Regions from separate parts of the Streptomyces sp. NBC_00631 genome, predicted to be linked through region 2. Evidence: riboswitches for the same ligand, from Rfam matches in the RefSeq annotation. Region 2 holds a riboswitch; the other holds the start of a gene.
The links. A riboswitch is a leader RNA that binds a small molecule or an ion and turns the genes downstream of it on or off. The one in region 2 is predicted to bind S-adenosylmethionine.
Positions count from the first base shown of each region.

Region 1 (3,381 bases), 2.0 Mb from region 2:
GGCTCCGAGAAGCTCCGCGCCAAGCTGAGCAACGCCTACTACGGCGAGGACAACCAGATCCCGAAGCCGACCGTCGAGGAGTACAAGGAGATCACGAGCGGCCACGGCCACCACTGATCCGCGGCGTCGCCACGCCACAGCCGAAGGGCCCCCGTCCGGGGTACGGACGGGGGCCCTTCGCCGTGCCCGGAGCTGGATAGGGTAGGCCTGGAGAACCTCCCTTTCCCGTACGACGATCAGGAGCGGCCTTATGAGCGCTGTGACCCCCGCTGGAGGCGACACCGCGGCGGGCCGTTCCTGGCCCGAGGTGCTGAACGCGCTGCTGTACGGCCAGGACCAGAGCGCCGACGCGACGGCCTGGGCGATGGACCAGGTCATGCGCGGCCAGGCCACCGACGCCCAGATCGCGGGCTTCGTCGTCGCCCTGCGGGCCAAGGGCGAGACCGTCGAGGAGATCAACGGGCTCGTCCGCACGATGTACGAGCACGCCAACGTCATCGAGGTGCCGGGCCGCACGGTCGACATCGTCGGGACGGGCGGCGACGGCGCGAAGACGGTGAACATCTCCACGATGTCGGCGCTGGTGGTGGCCGGCACCGGGGCGAAGGTCGTCAAGCACGGCAACCGCGCGGCCTCCTCCGCGTCCGGTGCCTCGGACGTCCTGGAGAAGCTCGGCGTCAACCTCGACCTGACCCCGCAGCGGGTCGCCGAGGTCGCCGACGAGGCCGGCATCACCTTCTGCTTCGCCATCAAGTTCCACCCCGCGCTGCGTCACGCGGGCGCCGCGCGCGGCCAGTTGGGCATCCGCACGGTCTTCAACATCCTCGGCCCGCTGACCAACCCCGCGAAGGTCCGGGCCCAGGCGGTCGGTGTCGCGGACCCGCGTATGGCACCGGTCGTCGCGGCCGTCTTCGCGGAGCGCGGCAACTCCTCCCTGGTCTTCCGTGGCGACGACGGCCTCGACGAACTGACGACGACCGCCACGTCCCACGTCTGGACCGTCCGCGACGGCAAGGTCACCGAGGAGACCTTCGACCCCCGGGACGTCGGCATCGACCTGGTCCCCGTGGAGGCCCTGCGGGGCGGCGACCCGTCGTACAACGCGGAGGTCGCCCGCAGGCTCCTGGACGGCGAGACGGGCCCGGTACGGGACGCGGTGCTGCTCAATTCGGCGGCGGCCCTGGTGGCCTTGGACCCGGGTCCGGGCACGCTGGCCGAACAGCTCCGGGCCGGCATGTCCAGAGCGGCCGAGTCCATCGACTCGGGTTCGGCCAAGCGGGTGCTGGAACGCTGGGCGGCGGCGACGAACAAGTAGGGGCGGCGCCGTCAGGGGGCTGAGGCGCGGTACGGCACCGCCGGACCGCGCCGTCGTGGCTGGCCGCCGTTGCGGCGGAGAAGGAAACCCGGCGCCGGTGCCGATGAAATCGGCCGGCGTGCACCTTCCTTCTCCGCCGCAACGGTGCGCAACCACACGCGGCCTTCCCGGCGGTGCCGAACCGTCCTCGCCCCCATCCCGTCATCCGGACAGGAGTTGCGCGGCGGCGATCATCTCACTTACGTTTCTTCCCAGGTCATGAGTGACAGTCATGAGGCCCCGGCCGACTGTCCGGCAACCCTCCGTCCGTGGCGGGGTGCCCCGGGTGAGGACCAGGCCGTGGGCAGTGAGGTCCACGGCAAGCGCGGACCCCTCGCACACCAGGGGTCCTGGTCGTCGAGGAGCCTTCCGTGAGCAAGCGAATGCGATAGGGCCGCAGAGCCCCGCCTCCGCATCCCCCTTTTCCCCTGCCGCTGCTTGAGCGCATCCGCTCGCACGGCGGATTTCACCTGCTCACACGGGAGTTCACCCATGTCCGTCTCCACCGCTGCCGCCGCCCGGTCCGTTTGTGCCCCGCTGCCCGTTCTGGGCCGGGACGTCACCGTCCCGCTCGTCACCGGCGGCGAGGTCACCTACGCCGCCCTCGACTACGCGGCCAGTGCCCCCGCCCTCCAGCGGGTCTGGGACGACGTGGCGGCGTACGCCCCCTACTACGGCAGCGTCCACCGCGGTGCCGGCTACCTCTCCCAGCTCTCCACGGACCTCTTCGAGAACGCCCGCCGGACCGTCGCCGAGTTCCTCGACTGCCGCCCCGACGACCAGCTGATCTTCACCCGCTCCACGACGGACTCCCTGAACCTCCTGGCCCGCACCCTGCCCGCGGACTGCCAGGTCTTCGTCTTCGAGACCGAACACCACGCCTCCCTGCTGCCCTGGCAGGACACCCGGGTCACCTACCTCGACGCCCCGCGCACCCCGCAGCAGGCCGTGGCGACCCTGGAGCAGGCCCTCGCCGACCGTACCGCGCCGATCGAAGGGGGCTACGGCCCGGCCCTGGTCTGTGTCACCGGCGCCTCCAACGTCACCGGCGAGCTGTGGCCGGTGCGCGAACTGGCCGCCACCGCACACGCCCACGGCGCCCGGATCGTCCTGGACGCCGCCCAGCTGGCCCCGCACCACCCCGTCTCCGTCCGGGACCTGGACGTCGACTGGGTCGCCTTCTCCGGTCACAAGCTGTACGCCCCCTTCGGCGCCGGCGTCCTGGCCGGCCGCGCCGACTGGCTGCAGGCCGCCGAGCCCTACCTCGCGGGCGGCGGCGCCAGCCGCAAGGTCACCCGGCGCGAGGACGGGGGAGTGGCCGTCGAGTGGCACGAGAGCGCCGCGCGGCACGAGGCCGGGTCGCCCAACGTCATCGGCGCCTACTCCATCGCCTCCGCCTGCAAGGCGCTGACCGAGGCGGGCTGGGACACCCTGGTCGCCCGGGAGGAGCACCTGATCGCCGAGGTCCGCGCGGGCCTCGCCGAGGTCCCCGAGGTCAAGGTCCTCTCCCTCTTCGGCGACGACGCCCCGCGCGTCGGCGTGATCAGCTTCGTGGTGGAGGGCTGGAACAGCTCCCACTTCGCCGCCGCCCTCTCCGCCGAGTACGGCATCGGCGTCCGCGACGGCCTCTTCTGCGCCCACCCGCTGGTCAGGACCCTGCTGGGCTCCGACCCCCAGACCCAGGGCGAGTGCGGAGCGCCGGAGGCGGCACCGGGCGAGAAGTCCCTCAACGCCATCCGGGTGAGCTTCGGGGCGGGAACGCCGGACGAGCACGTGGAGCGCTTTGTGACGGCGGTACGGGAGCTGGTGACCGACGGCGCCAAGTGGACGTACCGCACGGAGGACGGCCGCTGCGTCCCGGCGGTGAGCTGACCTACCTGTTTTTTTGGGGGCGCGGGGAACTGCGCGACAAGCCACGACGCACCCGCAGGGAACCACACTGCGGGCCGGTGGGGACCGAGCGCGCACTTCCTCCCCCAGCCTTCTGCCGGGGGCACCCCCAGCGCCCCATTGGGGCGCGCTGCAGC
Region 1 is NZ_CP107734.1:3,158,191-3,161,571, reverse strand. Features, by position in the region: gene OHB00_RS14505 (cytochrome bc complex cytochrome b subunit) at 1-117, shown strand, start outside; gene trpD (anthranilate phosphoribosyltransferase) at 251-1,315, shown strand; SAM riboswitch class IV at 1,570-1,686, shown strand; gene OHB00_RS14495 (aminotransferase class V-fold PLP-dependent enzyme) at 1,847-3,226, shown strand.
Region 1: linked by a shared signal. The riboswitch ahead of OHB00_RS14495 (aminotransferase class V-fold PLP-dependent enzyme) and the one ahead of thrC (threonine synthase) in region 2 are both predicted to bind S-adenosylmethionine.

Region 2 (3,381 bases):
CCGGTCTGGGCAACGCCCTATTTCTCAGGGGACTCAGGCGAGCCCGGCCTCACGGAAAGACTCCAGATTCGGGCGAATGGTCGCGGTGAGTCCGGTTCCCGCAACCGCGTCCAGCGTCTTCAGTCCATCACCGGTGTTGAGTACAACGACCGACTTCGCCGGATCAATCAACCCATTCTCAATGAGCTTTTTGGTGACTCCAACCGTCACTCCGCCGGCGGTTTCCGCGAAGATTCCCTCGGTCCGCGCAAGGAGCTTGATGGCGTCGACGACCTGCTCGTCGGTGACGTCCTCCACGGCACCGCCGGTGCGGCGCGCGATGTCGAGGACGTACGGGCCGTCGGCCGGGTTGCCGATGGCGAGGGACTTGGCGATGGTGTTCGGCTTCTGCGGCCGCACCACGTCGTGGCCCTCCTTGTAGGCCACCGACACCGGCGAGCACCCCTCGGCCTGCGCACCGAAGATCTTGTACGGCTTGTCCTCGACGAGCCCGAGCTTGATCAGCTCCCGCAGCCCCTTGTCGATCTTCGTGAGCTGCGAGCCGGACGCGATCGGGATGACCAGCTGGTCCGGGATCTGCCAGCCGAGCTGCTCGCAGATCTCGTACGCCAGGGTCTTGGAGCCCTCCGCGTAGTACGGCCGCAGGTTGACGTTGACGAAGCCCCAGCCCTCGCCTGCCGAGTCGCCGATCAGCTCGGAGCAGAAACGGTTCACGTCGTCGTAGTTGCCCTCGATGCCGACGAGCTCGCCGCCGTAGATCGCGGCCATGACGACCTTGCCCTGCTCCAGGTCGTGCGGGATGAAGACGCAGGAGCGGAAGCCGGCCCGGGCGGCGGCGGCGCCGACCGCCCCGGCCAGGTTGCCGGTGGAGGAGCAGGAGAGGGTGGTGTAGCCGAAGGCACGGGCGGCCTCGACGGCCTGGGCGACGACGCGGTCCTTGAAGGAGTGCGTCGGGTTGCCGGAGTCGTCCTTCACGTACAGCCCGCCGGTCACCCCGAGCTCACGGGCGAGGTTGTCGGCCTTGACGAGCTTGGTCCAGCCGGGGTTGATGTTCGGCTTGGTCGCCACGTCCGCGGGGACGGGCAGCAGCGGCGCGTAGCGCCAGATGTTCGCGGGACCCGCTTCGATCCGCTTGCGGAGCTCCTCGGTGTCGTAGGCCGAGAAGTCGTACGAGATCTCCAGCGGGCCGAAACACTCCTCGCAGGCGAACACCGGGCCGAGCGGCACCCGGTGACTGCACTCGCGGCAGCTGAGGGCAGCGGCGGGGCCGAGGTCGACGGTGGAATCCGTGGTGCTTGCAACAGTCTGCACAGCCATGTGAGGCGAGGCCCTTTCTCCTCATCTTCCTCACGACGCATCTCGCCGTGAGACGGATTTGGCACCTTCCCTAGCCGGGAGCCTCGCGGGCGATCGACACTGATCGGCGATCTACGAGAACCGACTGGAGGGTTGCCGGGGCTTCATCGGGCCGTATCCCTCTGCCCCTCTGGATGAGCTGTATGCGGTTGTCAACGGCCGGTGACCCCAGGACATGCGATGGTCATCGGCGTTGTTCAAGACTGTAACCGAAGGCCAGGACAGTTGAGAGAGTCGTCCGAACCGCGAGATGGATCACACCTCGTCGTGTGACCGTGACAGTGAGGAGCCGCTGACCGTGCTGGAAGAAGTCGAGCGCTGGCTGGCCACCCGCTCCTGGTCCGTATCCGATCGTCCCCTGCACCGGGTCATGGCCGCCAAACGGTCCTCCGGGCAGACGGTCAGCGTCGTGCTGCCCGCGCTCAACGAGGAGGAGACCGTCGGCGACATCGTCGCGATCATCCGCCACGACCTCATGCAGCAGGTGCCGCTCGTCGACGAGATAGTGGTCGTCGACTCCGGCTCCACCGACCGCACCGCAGCCGTCGCCGCGGCGGCCGGCGCCCGCGTCGTGCACCGCGACGCGATCCTGCCCCGCATCCCCGCCGTGCCCGGCAAGGGCGAGGTCCTCTGGCGCTCCCTCCTGGTCACCACCGGGGACATCGTCTGCTTCATCGACGCCGACCTGCGGGAGTTCTCCTCCGACTTCGTCGCCGGCATCGTCGGCCCGCTCCTCACCGACCCGGACGTGGACCTGGTCAAGGCGATGTACGACCGTCCGCTCGGCGGCGCCGCCGGACAGGGCGGCCGGGTCACCGAACTGATGGCCCGCCCGCTGCTGAACATGCACTGGCCGCAGCTGGCCGGTTTCGTCCAGCCGCTCGGCGGCGAGTACGCGGCCCGGCGCTCCCTGCTGGAACAGCTCCCCTTCCCGGTCGGCTACGGCGTGGAGCTCGGCATGCTGGTCGACGCCCTGCACCTGGTGGGCCTCGACGCCCTCGCCCAGGTCGATGTCGGGGTCCGCAAACACCGCCACCAGGACGGCCAGGCCCTCGGCCGGATGTCCGCCGCGATCTACCGCACCGCCCAGCTGCGGCTGGCCCGCGGCCACCTGATCCGCCCCTCCCTCACCCAGTTCGAAAGGGGCGAGGACGGCTTCGAACCGCGCACGTACTCCGTGGACACGGAGGAACGGCCGCCGATGGTGGAGATCACGGAGTACGCCGAGCGCCGGGTGGCGTGACGTCATGGCCGACGTCGTGGCGTGACTTCGCCGTACGGCCGTATACGGCGGCGCGTCGGGCGCGGCCGTACGTTTGAGCGTTTACGGGCCGGGCTAGGTTCAGGCGTATGGCTTCTCCCATGGCTTCCACCGGCGGTGCCGAGGTGCTGGTCGCCTCGAACCGCGGCCCGGTCTCGTACGAGCTGCGCGAAGACGGTTCCCTGCACGCCAGACGGGGCGGTGGCGGGCTGGTCTCGGGGCTTTCGGCCATCGGGCCGGACGCGAACGCGGTGTGGGTGTGCGCGGCGCTGAGCGGCGGCGACCGGGAGGCGGTGCGGCGGGCCGAGGGCGGCCGGCTGCCGGCCGGGGACACCGGCGGGCAGCAGGTCCGGATGCTCGACATCGACGCGGACGTGTTCTCCGACGCGTACAACGGCATCGCGAACTCGGTGCTGTGGTTCGTCCACCACATGCTCTACCAGACCCCGCTGGAGCCCGTCTTCGACGCGGAGTTCCGGCGGCAGTGGGCGTCGTACCAGGCCTACAACCGCGCCTTCGCCGAGGCACTGGCGGAGGAGGCGGCCCAGGGCGCGGTGGTGGTCATCCAGGACTACCACCTGGCACTGGCCCCGCGGATGCTGCGCCGCCTGCGCCCGGACCTGCGCATCGGCCACTTCTCCCACACCCCCTGGGCACCGCCGGACTACTTCCGGCTCCTGCCCGACGACATCGCGGCGGAGCTGCTGAGCGGGATCCTGGGCGCCGATCACGCGGCGTTCCTGACGCGGCGGTGGGCGGACGCG
Region 2 is NZ_CP107734.1:5,143,430-5,146,810, forward strand. Features, by position in the region: gene thrC (threonine synthase) at 34-1,317, opposite strand; SAM riboswitch class I at 1,336-1,497, opposite strand; gene OHB00_RS23490 (glucosyl-3-phosphoglycerate synthase) at 1,655-2,599, shown strand; gene OHB00_RS23495 (trehalose-6-phosphate synthase) at 2,719-3,381, shown strand, end outside.